Regions from separate parts of the Devosia alba genome, predicted to be linked through region 2. Evidence: riboswitches for the same ligand, from Rfam matches in the RefSeq annotation. Region 2 holds a riboswitch; the other holds the start of a gene.
What was found. Region 2 has a riboswitch for thiamine pyrophosphate ahead of thiB (thiamine ABC transporter substrate binding subunit). Riboswitches for the same ligand answer to the same signal wherever they lie in the genome.
Positions count from the first base shown of each region.

Region 1: another riboswitch for thiamine pyrophosphate. It lies ahead of ABFY71_RS01125 (YkoF family thiamine/hydroxymethylpyrimidine-binding protein); the one in region 2 lies ahead of thiB (thiamine ABC transporter substrate binding subunit).

Region 1 is NZ_JBDUUI010000001.1:237,022-244,117, reverse strand. It holds gene ABFY71_RS01140 (PepSY domain-containing protein) at 1-1,883, shown strand, start outside; gene ABFY71_RS01135 (FAD:protein FMN transferase) at 1,873-2,868, shown strand; gene ABFY71_RS01130 (hypothetical protein) at 2,865-3,182, shown strand; TPP riboswitch at 3,343-3,454, shown strand; gene ABFY71_RS01125 (YkoF family thiamine/hydroxymethylpyrimidine-binding protein) at 3,445-4,053, shown strand; gene ABFY71_RS01120 (ABC transporter permease) at 4,068-4,865, shown strand; gene ABFY71_RS01115 (ABC transporter ATP-binding protein) at 4,862-5,611, shown strand; gene ABFY71_RS01110 (ABC transporter substrate-binding protein) at 5,614-6,621, shown strand; gene ABFY71_RS01105 (LLM class flavin-dependent oxidoreductase) at 6,618-7,096, shown strand, end outside.
Region 2 is NZ_JBDUUI010000015.1:19,527-26,622, reverse strand. It holds gene ctrA (response regulator transcription factor CtrA) at 1-440, opposite strand, end outside; gene fliI (flagellar protein export ATPase FliI) at 859-2,187, shown strand; gene fliJ (flagellar export protein FliJ) at 2,240-2,653, shown strand; gene ABFY71_RS16670 (thiamine diphosphokinase) at 2,705-3,385, opposite strand; TPP riboswitch at 3,427-3,527, shown strand; gene thiB (thiamine ABC transporter substrate binding subunit) at 3,594-4,601, shown strand; gene ABFY71_RS16660 (ABC transporter permease family protein) at 4,617-6,209, shown strand; gene ABFY71_RS16655 (ATP-binding cassette domain-containing protein) at 6,196-6,834, shown strand; gene ABFY71_RS16650 (hypothetical protein) at 6,842-7,096, opposite strand, start outside.

The DNA.
Region 1 (7,096 bases), on a different contig from region 2:
TCAGTTTCATTACCGATCTGCATCGCTCCTTCCTGCTCGGCAGCTTCGGGCATGGCATGGCCGGGCTTGCCGCCCTTGCCATCCTGGCGCTCGCTGTCAGCGGCATGCTGCTGCTGGTCGCCAAAATGGGTGGCTGGCGCAAGCTCTTTGCCAGTTCGCGCGGCACCGGCTCGCAGCGGCTGCACACCGATCTGGCCCGCATCGGGGTGGTCGTGCTGCTCCTGACCTCGCTGACCGGCGCCTATATGTCGGCGGTCAATTTCGAGCTGCTGCCCGAGAGCGCTGGCGAGATGTTCTCGTTCGCCCCTGCAAGCGCTGGTGAGGGTGCTGCCCCCATCGCGTCCCTCGATGCGCTCGCCGCTCTCCCGCTCTCCGACCTGCGCGAACTGAGCTTTCCGGCGGTTGGCGACGCGAGTGACGTCTTCACCGTGACCACCAGTGCCGGGCAGGGCTATGTCGATCAGGGCACGGGGGCGATGCTTGCGTTCACGCCCAATAGCGTCTGGCAACAGGCCTATGAGTTCATCTACTTGCTGCACACCGGGCAGGGGGCGCCTGTCATCGCGCTGCTGGTTGGCCTCGGCGCGCTGACCGTGCCGCTGCTGGCCGTGACCGGCACCATCATCTGGTGGACCCGCCGCCGCAGCACGCCGCACATCGCCGGCAATGCGCCCTGGCGCGCCGCCGATACGATTGTCCTTGTCGGCAGCGAGGCGGGCAGCAGCTGGGGCTTTGCCGCAACCCTGCATGCTGCCCTGACCCAGCAGGGCCAGCGCGTCCATGTGGCCGCCATGAACGACCTGCGCGGCAGCTATCCCCAAGCCGCCCGGCTGATCGTGCTAGCGGCCACCTATGGCGACGGCGCGGCACCGGCCTCGGCGCGCCAGTTCCTGGCCAAGCTCGAGCGTTTTGCCTCGACGCCCAGTTTTTCCGTGCTGGGGTTTGGCGACCAGAGCTTTGCGCATTTCTGCGGCTTTGCGGCCGAGGTCGATGCTGCTCTCGCGGCCAAGGGCCTGCGCCGTCTGGTCCCGTTCACTGGCGTTGATCGCCAGTCGGCAGGAGACTTCGCTGCCTGGGGCAGCCTGCTCGGCCAGCAGCTTGGCATGTCGCTGGTGTTGAGCCACGTCCCCAAGCTGCCACCGACAAGCAGGTTGGTGCTGGCCGAGCGGACCCTTTATGGCATGGAAGTCCAGGCCCCCGTGGTGGTCCTCAAGTTCAAGGCCCCCAAGCCCAATGGGTTCTTGGGTGGCCGGCTGCCCCGCTTCAACGTCGGCGACCTGGTGGGCATCGTGCCGCCTGGCAGCGACGTGCCGCGTTACTACTCCCTGGCCTCGGCATCAAGCGATGGCATGCTGGAAATCTGCGTGCGCAAGCAATCGGGCGGGCTGTGCTCGGAGTTCCTCCATTCGCTGCCGCCCGGCGGCGAGATCGACATCTTCATCCGGTCCAATCCGGACTTCCGGCCCGACGGCGGGCGCCGGCCGCTGATCCTGATCGGCGCCGGAGCCGGGGTCGCCCCGCTGGCGGGGTTTGTGCGCCACAACCGCAATCGCCGCCCCGTGCACCTGTTTTTCGGCGGACGCGATCCAGCGTCGGACTTCCTCCATCGCGACGACCTTGAGGTCGCGCTGGACGATGGGCGCCTGGCATCGCTGAACGCGACTTTCTCCCGTGTTCTGGGCGGCGGCTATGTGCAGAGCCTGCTGACGGACGAGGCGGAGACGCTGCGCCGGCTCGTCGGGCAGGGGGCGCAAATCATGGTGTGTGGCGGTCGTGACATGGCCGATGGCGTACGGGCGGCGATCGACACTTGTTTGGCGCCGCTGGGCCTCAGCGTGGATGCCCTAAAGCAGAAGGGAATGTACCTTGAAGATGCGTACTAAGCGAAGCGAATGGCCGCATCCCGACCCGATAGCCTTGCCGCTTATCCGGCAGGTGGTCAGCGGCCCGACGATGGGAACGCGCTATTCAGCAGTGTTCTACGCTCCTGCCACTAGCGACCTGCCAGGGCTGCGCCATGGCTTGCAAGCGGCGGTCGATGCAGTGGATGCCCAGATGTCGACCTGGAAGCCGGACTCCGACCTGATGCGCCTGAACCGCGCGCCGACAAAGGCCTGGTTTGCCGTGCCCAGCCAGCTTGGCAGGGTATTGGCCGCAGCGATCGATATTGGTCGCCAATCGGACGGTGCCTTTGATATCGGCGTCGGTGATCTCGTTTCGGCATGGGGATTTGGCAGCGCCGGGAGCCAGGGTGACCAACCCCGCTGCGCCGCCCTGCGGGCAGAACCGAGAGTGCCTGCCCATCGGTGCCTGGAGTTGGACGGTGCGCTCGACCGCGTTCGCAAGCATGCCGAGATCACGCTCGATCTTTCCGGCATTGCCAAAGGCTTTGGCGTCGACGAGCTGGCCCGCGTGCTGGTGGCGCACGGCATTGACCATTTTCTCGTTTCTATAGATGGCGAATTGCGCGCGAGTGGGGGCAAGCCCGACGGCTCGCCTTGGCGCGTGGCCGTCGAAAAGCCCATCGTTGGGCACCGGGCGGCGCAGGGCGTTATTGAGCTCACCAATGGCGCCGTCGCTACATCGGGCGACTACCGGCACTTCGTCGATAGTGATGGCATACGCTATGGCCACACCATGGACCCGTGCTCTCAGGCGCCGCTCGCTGACGGGCCGGCCGCCGTAACGGTCCTCGCCGAGACCTGCATGGCCGCCGATGCCTGGGCCACGGCACTGCTCGTCCTGGGCCCGGCTGCCGGCGGCGCGACCGCGTCCCGGCAGGGTCTTGAGGCCCTGTTCATCGAACGGCCACACATCCTGCCATCCCACCCGACCAAAGACCCCATATCCAAGGAGGATAGACCATGAAATCGCAGACTATTGGACTTGCCATCGCCCTGTGCAGCCTGGGCGCCGTGCTGCCCGCCAGTGCAGCCGAAATGAGGGACCAGCTGACGCCGGATCTCATCTACAATCACTGCCAGACGGCTGGTGTGGGCAGCCACACCGAAGGTACGTTCATGCTGCCGAGCGGCCGCGTCACCGGCACGGTGCTGTGCACGGCGGCCGATCTTGCTACCGTCAATATGCCCGCGCCAGCGCGAGGGGATGATGACGACGACGACGACCATCGCGACCGCCATCAAGACGACGGTGACGCGCGTGGAGACGATGACGACTGAGTCAGCCAGTTGGCGCGCGGATTGCAACGCGCGCCATTTCTGTCGTTGCGCAGATTGGAACTGACTTCCAAAAGCCGACATGGATGCGCCACGTTTCACAATCTATCCGTACCTCGTGATAGACAGGCTTGCATTCAACAACGGTCAATGCCTATGGTGCGCCCATCCACAGGGGTGCTCCGTAGGTCGGGGCTGAGATGAGGGCGGGAAGCCTTCGGACCCTATAGCTGATCTGGGTAATACCAGCGGAGCGAGGCGGTCGATGTTTTCTGGCGCACAGATTTCCCTTTATCCCATGGCCGACGATTTCGTCGACGTTATCATGAGCGCATTGGGTGCGCTCGATCCCTATCGTGACCAGCTGCGCATCGAGACCGACGACGTCTCGACGCTGCTGGTGGGTCCGCCTGAAGTGCTGTTCCGGGCCATGCGCGATCTCTTCAGCGCTGCGGCCCGTACCGGCACGCATTGCGTGTTCTCGGCCACCATTTCGCGCGGCTGCCCGGGCGAGTCGGACGACGCTATTTGCACCTCATCGCACTTTGATGGCCCGCTCGCCCCTCTTGCCGAACGGCAGGAAAGCGCCCTTGCCGCCGTGCGCAAGGCCCCGGATATGGACGTGTTTGCCGTGGGCCAGCTCTCGCTTTACGTGCTGGGGCAGGGCAACCATATGGACGAGATCTATGGCTGCATCGACTTCCTCAAGCAGTCGGGCACGTTCGATAAATCCAAGCATTTCGCGACCAAGCTCAAGGGCGATACAGGGGCCCTGTTCGCCACCCTGGAGCAGGCCTTCTGCCACTTCGGACCGCCCGAGGGCCATGTCACGATCGATCTGACGGTTTCGGCCAATAGTCCCAGCGCCCGCTGACGGAAGGTCGATTCATGTCGAACGCCTCCGCCATGCCGCGCCTGTTCGCGCGCATTTTCAACCATGCCGGCCCAGCTGTGGCGTCGGTGTCGGCGCTTGTCCTGGGCTGGGAAGCCTATGTGCAGCTCTCGGGCATTTCCCCTACAGCACTGCCCGCGCCATCGCGCGTTCTCGCCCAAGGCTTCGAGAACCGTGAGGCACTGGCCGGACACACGCTGGCGACGCTTCAGGCGACACTATTTGGGTTCGCCTCGTCGCTCAGCGCGGCGTTCATGTTCTCGACATTGATCGATTTTTTCAGGTCGCTCCGAAGGGCGCTATTTCCCGTCTTCATCATTACCCAGACCCTGCCTCTGGTGGCCATCGCGCCGCTGATCGTCCTGTGGTTCGGCTTCGGCCTGACTCCAAAGATCGTGCTGGTTGCGCTGGTAACGTTCTTTCCTATGCTGGTCGCGCTGGCGCAGGGTTATGAATCGACGGACCGGGACTTGTCGGAATTGCTGGCCTCTATGGGCGCCTCTCGCTGGCGCATTTTCATCATGGCGCGCCTGCCATCGGCCCGGCCCTACTTCTTCGCTGGCCTGCGCATCTCGATCACCTACGCGGTGGTTGGAGCGATATTCGCCGAATATGCGGGCGCCGCACGGGGTCTCGGCATTTACATCCTCAATGCCAAGAACAATTTCCGACCCGACCTAGTGCTTGCAGCAGTGTTCGTCAGCTCAACGCTGACGCTGCTGCTATTCGGGGCGACCGTTTTGATTCAGCGCGCCTCGATGCCCTGGCTGCGTCTTTCGGAGCCCACCCGATGAGCCGGCCATGCCTTGAACTCCACCGCTTGCGAAAAAGCTTCGGCGCTGTCGACGTTCTCACCGATATCAGCCTGACGGTGCTGCCCGGCGAGTTCGTCTCGATCCTCGGCCCCTCGGGGGCTGGCAAATCGACAATCCTCCAAATGCTCATTGGCGCGACGGACCCTGACATGGGTACCATGCTGCTTAATGGTGCGCCGCTCGTGCCGAAGCGCGATCGCTTCGCCTTCATGCCGCAACGCGATGCGCTGATGCCGTGGCGCCGGATCATCGACAATACCACGCTCGGCCTCGAAGTTGCGGGCCTGAGCCGCGAGGCTGCACGTGCGGAAGTTACGCCGCTTTTCGCCGAGTTCGGACTGGCCGGTTTTGAACAGCATTATCCTGCCCAGCTATCGGGCGGCATGCGCCAGCGCGCCGCCTTGCTGCGCACGGTGGTGCAACAGCGCCCCATGCTGCTGCTTGATGAGCCCTTCGGCGCTCTCGACGCGCTGACCCGCACGCAGATGCAGCGCTGGCTTGCCAAGATGTGGAGCCGGCACCACTGGACCGTGCTGCTCATCACCCATGATGTACGCGAAGCGGTGCTGCTGTCCGACCGCATCTATGTGCTGTCATCCCGGCCGGCCCATGTCGTCCATCAGTTTCGTGTCCCGCGCGATCATCCCCGCCAAGGCGTCGGATCGCCCGCGCTTGCGGCGATCGAAGCTGAAATCTTGCAGACCCTATTACATCCGGAGGACTAATCATGCCGCTTTCCCGCACCATAATGGCGCTCGGCCTCGCAATCGGCCTAGCCGCAACGCCAGCCCTTGCCCAACCCATTCCCGTTACTGTCGCCTTGGATTGGACGCCCAACACGAACCATGTCGGGCTTTTCGTGGCTCAGGCCAAAGGCTTCTATGACGAGGCCGGTCTGGACGTTGAAATCCTGCCTTATTCGGATACTTCCGCCGGTACACTGGTTGCCAATCATGTGGCAGATTTCGGGATACTGGGCTCGATTGGCCTTTTTACCCAGCGCACGGCGGGTGCCGACCTCGTTGCGACCTATGCCCTGGTCCAGACCGAAACCGGCCGCCTGGTCTTCAACGCCGATCGGCAGGATATCCAGTCTCCAAGGGACCTTGATGGCAAAGTCTATGGCGGCTTCGGCAGCGCATGGGAAAATGCGCTGATCGGCACGATTATCCGCCATGACGGCGGGACGGGCGATTTCGAAACCGTCACCCTCGGCACCTCCGCCTACGAAGCCCTGGCCAATGGCGCGGTCGATTTCACCCTCGAAGTCTATACTTGGGAAGGCGTCAAAGCAGAGCGCGACGGCCCGGCGCAACGCGCTTTCCGCTATGCCGATTTCGGCGTACCCGACCAGCACACCAATTTCATCGGCACCAGTAGCGCCTACCTCGCCGACAATGCCGAAACGGCAAAAGCGTTCATCGCCGCCAGCCAGCGCGGCTATGAATACGCCGTCGCCAACCCAGACGAGGCCGCCGGTATTCTGGTGACAGGCAATGCCGATGCAGCACTTGATCGGGACTTCGTGCGGGCATCGCTGCAGGCCCTGATCGACGGCCACTATCTGAAGGCAGAAAATGGCGCCATCGGCACCATCGATCCCGCCAAGATGGATGCGGTCGGCACCTTCCTGTTCGAGACCCACATTCTCAAGGACGGCAATGGTGCGGCCGTAGCGGTGAAGCCCGACTTCACCACCTACTATTCCAACGCTTACCTCGACTCTGCACCATGACGAAAAGCCGGCGCATGGGGCTCAACGCTGTCATCTTCGGCCTGGGCAGCCATGAGGCCGGCTGGCGCATGCCCGAAAGCAATGCCGTTGCCTCGACCGACCTCGACTATTGGATCGATGTTGCACGTCGCGCCGAGAATGGTGGCTTCGATGCCCTGTTCCTCGGCGACGTACTGGCCCTCCAGCAAAGTGCCGACCGGCACCTGTCCGATGCCATGGATCCGCTGGTCATTCTGTCTGCCCTTGCGGCGGTGACCACCCGCATCGGGCTGATCGGCACGGCCTCGACGAGCTTTGATCATCCGTTTCATCTGGCCCGGCGCTTCGCATCGCTCGATCACATCACCAAAGGACGGGCAGGATGGAATATCGTCACCTCATCCAATCCGCTCGAAGCCTATAATTTCGGCCTCGATGCCATGCCCGATCATACCGAGCGCTATGCCCGCGCCGCCGACGTCACAGAAGCCGTGCT
Region 2 (7,096 bases):
CGCTGGGTCTGCACTTCGACGGTCTTGGTGTCGAGGTTGACCGTAAGCTCGCCGGTGGTGATGACCGACTGGGCGTGGCCCTTGGAGCGCCGGACGATGGCGTGGATGCGGGCCACGAGCTCATCCTTGTGGAACGGCTTGGTCATGTAGTCGTCGGCACCAAAGCCGAGGCCACGCACCTTGTCCTCGATACCGGCAAGACCTGACAGAATGAGAATTGGCGTCTGAACCTTGGCGACACGCAAGGTGCGCAGCACCTCATAGCCGCTCATGTCCGGCAAATTCAGATCGAGAAGGATGATGTCATAGTCGTATAGTTTGCCGAGATCGACGCCTTCTTCACCGAGATCGGTGGTGTAGACGTTGAAGCTCTCCGACTTGAGCATCAGTTCGATGCTCTGCGCTGTCGCGCTGTCGTCCTCTATAAGGAGTACCCGCATTATATTCCCCTTGTCATTCGTTCCTGCTGGAACCGTGGGACCTGGCCTGCCCACGCCAACCCTACTGGATATGACTGAACCCTAAGTCCAAATAGTTAACAAAGTTTAATTCGGTTCCGCAATACGCAAATGTTGTTAGGCACATTTTAGTCTAAGTCATTGAATTTGAACGGTTAAAATTATCAAATTTTCTTAATAAATTGGTTTAAGTAAGAGCCGCAACCGACTCTTTGGACTCACGCAATTGGCACTGTATGGGGTTTGGAGGGGGTCACACGTCAGGATGCAGACGGACCGGTCCATCGCCACCAATAGCGCCTTTTGCTTAACGTTGCGTTACTGTCCGATTCGCAAACCGCGTCGATTCGAGGCGCCTGGAAACCATAATAGCTTCGATGCGACATATGTTGGACCTGTCATGAAAGCGCTGATTTCGGCCATTGATGCAATCGACGACATCGAGGTCTATGGTCGCGTCAAATCCGTTCAGGGCCTGCTGATCGAAATCGTCGGCCCGGTGCGCGAATTGCGCATCGGCGGCCGGGTACAGATCGAGACCACCGAAGGCGAGCAACTGGCCGCCGAGATCATCGGTTTCAAGAATGGACACGCCCTGTGCCTGCCGTTTGGGCAACTGGCCGGCGTGCGGCTCGGCTGCCGGGCCATCTTCCAGCGCAGTGACGGCGCCGCCTTTCCCGCGGAAGGCTGGCTGGGCCGTGTGATCAACGCCAATGGCGACCCCATCGATGGCAAGGGCCCACTCCCCCGTGGCGCCACGGCATATCCCCTGCGGCAGAACCCGCTACTGGCCCATGATCGGGTTCGTGTCGGCGATCCGCTCGATCTGGGCGTGCGCTGCCTCAACACTTTCACCACGGTTTGTGAGGGTCAGCGGCTTGGCATTTTCGCAGGCTCGGGCGTGGGCAAATCGGTATTGATGAGTATGCTGGCGCGCAACACCAATGTTGACGTGGCCGTCATCGGCCTGATCGGCGAGCGTGGCCGCGAGGTACACGAATTCATCCAGGAATATTTGGGCGAAGAGGGGCTGGCGCGCGCCGTTGTGGTGGTCGCCACCTCCGACGAGGCCGCGCTGATGCGGCGGCAGGCCGCCTATATGACCCTGACCTTGTCCGAGTATTTCCGCGATCAGGGCCAGCGGGTGCTGTGCATGATGGACAGTCTGACCCGGTTCGCCATGGCCCAGCGCGAGATCGGCCTGGCCATTGGCGAACCGCCTACTGCCAAGGGATATCCGCCCACCGTGTTCACAGAATTGCCACGATTGTTGGAAAGGGCCGGTCCTGGCACACCAACAACCGGTTCTGTTACCGGACTGTTTACCGTTTTAGTCGAAGGTGATGATCACAACGAGCCCATCGCCGACGCCGTTCGCGGCATTCTCGATGGGCACATTGTGATGGAGCGCGGGATTGCCGAACGGGGACGTTACCCGGCGGTGAACGTGCTCCGGTCCATCTCGCGCACCATGCCAGGGTGTGTACCGGTCGAATATCGACCGGTTCTGGCCAAGGCGCGAGAACTCATGTCGATTTATGCCGACATGGAGGAACTGATCCGGCTTGGGGCTTACCGGAAAGGGTCAGATCCGAAAGTGGACCGCGCTATTGCCATCTATCCGGCGCTGGAAGCTTTTCTAAGCCAGGACCGGGAAGAGACGACAACCGTTGCTGCGGGCTATCAAATGCTCGAAGCCATTGTCGCCGAAGCAGGCGCGGCAGACTGATGGGGCAGTGTATTGACCCCGGAACTGGCTTGATGTGTAAGGAGTACAAGTCTTGAAATCGCGCAGTGAGAGCCTCATCAGGCTCAAGAAGTTTCAAGTAGACGAGAAGCGCCGCCAGGTTGCGCAGATTGAGATGATGGTCAACGATTTCGAGCGCATGGCGTCCGAACTCGACCAGCAGATCGACATCGAGCACACCAAGACCGGCATCTCCGATATTGCCCATTTCGCCTATTCGACCTTTGCAAAGGCGGCGCTGAGCCGGCGCGACAATCTGCTTGCCTCGGCGGCAGATATGCGCGGCAAGCTCGAAGCGGCGCAGGATGCGCTGGCCGAAGCGCTCGAAGACCTCAAAAAAGTTGAGCTGCTGGACCAGCGTGAGCATCAGCGCGAAGCCGCTGAACAGCTCAAGGTCGAACAGTCCGAATATGACGAGATTGGCCGCCTTCGCTATCGCGGCCAGTAGAGTTCTGACAATTTGAAGAAGGTCCGCCATGTCGGGCCTTTTTCTGTGTTGTCAGCTGTCCTGCGCGATCCCAATCATGTCCCATAGCCGTTCCTTGGCCAGGATCAGCAGCCAGGGCGTATGATCGGCCGGCACAATCTCTACCGGCCCGCCAATGCCTTCATTGGATGTGCCGCCCAGCCCGCCTGGCTCCAGCCGCAGCCCATCAAGCGGATAGAGCAGCCCACTCGAACCGGTGAAGCTGACAGGGATCAGCGGATGGATCGACACCCGCTCCCCCGCGCTGGCCGCAAAGCCGATCGGCCCAACCACCGCGAGCGCCACATCAACCTCATCGACCACCACAATCTTGCGCTGCGGCGCATATTTCAGCACGGCGCTCAATGCGGCCAGCGTGTGGTCCAACCGCCTGCCGGTCATGCCCAGCGCCAGCGTCACCGGCGCCTGGGTTGAGTATAGCGCCTTCTGGAAATCGGTGGTGATCTGTTCGGGGATATGGATCACCCGCGTCCGCCGTTCCCAGCCTGCGCGATCACTTAGCGAATCGAGATCCCCGATGATCAATTCGGGGACCAGCCCGGCTGTGCCGATCGCGTCGCCCCCGCCGTCTGCGCCGACCAGTGCCACCCCGCGCCTGGCCAGTTCGCGCAGCAGAGCCGGATCAACAACGCCACCGCCGACTATCGCCAGCGGCTGGTCAAAGCTGAAGATCTGGGCGGCCAGTGGACGCACGGAAGTCTCTTGCACTGTCACTGGGCACTCTCTAAGTGTGGGGCGTCTCGCTGGGGTGTTCCGGATTTATCCGGAGCTGAGAGTTACCCATTGAACCTGAACCAGGTCATGCTGGCGGAGGAAGTTCGAGATGGCAAGGGCATCTCGTTGCGTCCTGCCATTGACACACATCCCCCTTCCATGACCGCAATCGACGAAGGGATGACCCATGGTCAAATCTGCTCGTATCGTTGCTGCGGCCCTTTTTGGCCTGCTTGCGGCCCCCGTCTTTGCCGAAGACACGCCGACCCTGAAAATCTATACCTATGACGGCTTTGCCGCCGATTGGGGCCCCGGCCCGGCGCTCAAGCAAGGCTTCGAAGCCATTTGTGATGGGTGCGCGGTTGAGTGGATTGCCGCCGACAGCTCGATTGGCACGCTGCGCCGTGTCCAGCTTGAGGGTGACACCACAGAGGCCGATCTCATCGTTGGCCTCGACACCGCCATTGCCGGCGAAGCCCGCGCCACGGGATTGTTCGCCGATCATGGTCTGGAACTGACGGACCTCACCTTGCCAGAACCCTGGACCGACGCCCAGTTCGTCCCATTCGACTACGCCCATTTCGCCTTTGTCTACGACACCGACAGTGTCATCACGCCACCCAAATCCTTTGAGGAGCTGATTGCCCTGCCGGCCGATTTCAAGATCGCCATTCAGGATCCGCGCTCGGCCACGCCGGGTCTTGGCCTGGTGCTATGGATCCGCGCCGCCTATGGCGACCGCGCGCCCGAAATCTGGGCCGGCCTCAAACCCCATATCCTGACGGTGACGCGCGACTGGAGCGAGAGCTACAATCTGTTTCTGAACGGCGAGGCCGATATGGCCCTGAGCTATACCACCTCCCCGGCCTACCACATCCTCGCCGAGCAGGATGACACCATCCATGCGGCCATGTTCGACGAAGGCCACCTCGCCCAGACAGAAGTGGCCGGCATTCTCAAGTCATCCGAGAACCAGGACCTGGCGCGTCAGTTCCTGGCCTATCTGGCCTCGGTTGAGGGCCAGAAGGTCATCCCCACCACCAATTGGATGTTCCCCGTCATTGACCTGGGTGATGATCTCGACCCAGCCTTTGCCACACTGCCCCAGCCCGCCGGGACACTGACCTTGACCGACGCCGAAATCGCGGCCAATGCCTCGGCCTGGATCGACGAAATGCTCAAGGCTGTGCAGTAACAAGGGTCACGCCGCATGCTCACCCTGCCCCATCGCCCAACCCGTATCGCCATCGCGATTGGCCTGGCGCTGGCCATTGTGAGCCTGATCGCCCTTGTTCTGTGGGCCATCCTCGCTGCCGCCACCGGCAGCGAGGGGGCCGGCTCGCGCATCGACGTGCCCCACCTGCTGCGCATGACATCGCTGCAGGCCAGCCTCACCACAATTCTCTCCCTCGGTGTCGGCATGGCACTGGCTTGGGCGCTCAATCGGCTGCGCTTTCCCGGCCGCGATCTGCTGGTTGGCCTGTTTGCCTCGGCCATCGTCACCCCGGGCATGGTGGTGGCCTTTGGCCTGCTGGCAGTCTGGGGGCGCAATGGCTGGATCAACCGCGCCAGCGAGGCCCTGTTCGGTTTCCCGCTTGGCAATCCGGCCTTCGGTCTCTCAGGCATTCTGCTGGCCCATGTTGTTCTCGATGGCGCCTTTGCCGCCCGCATCCTGCTGGCACGGCTCGATACCATCCCGCCCAACCTGCTCAAGACCGGCCAGTCGCTGGCGCTGACCACCTGGCAGCGCTTTGCCATTCTCGACTGGCCCGCCATGCGGGGCACCGTCCCGGGCCTGGCCGCGATCATCTTTCTGCTGGCCTTCACCAGCTTTCCCATCGTGCTGCTGCTCGGCGGCGGCCCGGCCAACCAGACCCTGGAAGTCGCCATTTACGCTGCGGTACGACAGGATTTCGATTTGACCGGCGCGGTGCGCCTGGCACTGACGCAAATTGGCGTCTGCTCCGCCGTCATTCTGATTGCCGCCGCGCTGGCCCCCGTTCCGACCAGTTTCGGCTCATCTTCTGCCCAAACCTGGCGCGACCGGCCCGCAGCCCGTACCATCCAGGCGCTGGTGCTCCTAGTCTGCACCATCGGCTTCGTACTGCCCCTGGCTTCGGTTCTGGTGGACGGGCTGACCACCGGCATGGGCCGACTGCTGGGCCAGCCGGCGTTCTGGCGAGCCAGCCTGGCCAGCCTCGTCATCGGCACCGCCTCGGCACTGCTGACCCTGGCGCTGGCACTGGGACTTGGCCTTGGCCGCGCCGCCACCGCCAGCGGCGTCATGCGAACCCTGTTGAGCATGCCCGCCTTTGCCTATCTGGCAGTGCCAGCGGTGGTGCTCTCGCTCGGCTTTTTCCTGCTGGTCCGCTCACTGGGCATCGCGCCGGCCACAGCCGCCCCCTACATCGTGGTCCTCGCGAACAGCCTGCTTGCCCTCCCCTTCGCCATGGCCACTTTAGGCCCGCCGCTTGAGGCAATTGCCCAGACCCGTGGCAAGCTGATCCGCACACTGGGCCTATCTGGCTGGCGCCAGTTCATGGCCGTCGAATACCCCCTGCTGGGCAGAGATATCGGCGTCATGCTGGCTCTTGCCTTCTGCTTCTCATTGGGTGATCTGGGCGTTATTGCCTTGTTTGGCACCCAGGATTTTCAGACCCTGCCATTGATGATGTTCCGGGCCCTTGGCAGCTATCGCAGCAATGATGCCGCAGCCATTGCCACGATCCTGCTGCTCAGCACGGTCACGGCCTTTATCGGCCTGCCCCGCCTGTTCCAAAGGATTGCCAATGCTGCGCATTGAAGAATTGACCTTCGCCTATCCCGGGCAAACCACGCCCTATGTCTTCAGCTTTGAAGCAGCGCCCGGCGAAATCACCGCCATTTCCGGCACCAGCGGGTCGGGCAAATCCACCCTGCTGGACCTGATCGCAGGCTTTCTGCAACCCACGGCCGGCAGCATCAATCTTGACGGCGCCGATATTCTGCCGCTCGCCCCCGAACAGCGACCGGTATCGCTGCTGCTGCAATCTGAAAGCCTGTTCGAGCACTTGCGCACCGACCGCAATGTTCGACTTGGCCTGCCCCCGTGCACCCGCCAGGCCGAGGCCAGCCGCCGTGTCGACCAGGCGCTCGATGAGGTAGGGTTGCAAGGTCTCCAGAGCCAGATCGCCGGCACGCTTTCAGGCGGCCAGAAGCAACGCGTGGCTCTCGCACGCACACTATTGCGCGACCGGCCGGTACTCCTGCTGGACGAGCCCTTCTCGGCACTGGACGACGACACCCGAGCCACCATTCGCGATCTGGTACAAACCCTGACGCTGCGCCACAACTGGCACACCATTCTGGTCAGCCACCATGCCGACGATGTCGATGCACTGGCCAATCGTCGCTATCTGCTGGTCGACCGTCGGCTACAGCCAGCTTAGCGCGGGGCTATTGGGCCCAGGCGCCGAACACCTTCTCGAACAGCGCCTGGGCAGCCTCATCCTTTTCCAGGGTGATGATCGCGTTGCGGCCGGTCCCGTATATCACCGCCAGATCCATCCATTTGCGGTTCTCAAGCAGATCAATATTGGCCGTGGTATCTGTGGGCGACGCGCTGAGCGCAAACAGGAACGAATTGCCGACCACGCGGGCCGATGCACCAACCAGCGGCGTGCCCGGCACCAGTTCTTCATCCTTGAGCAG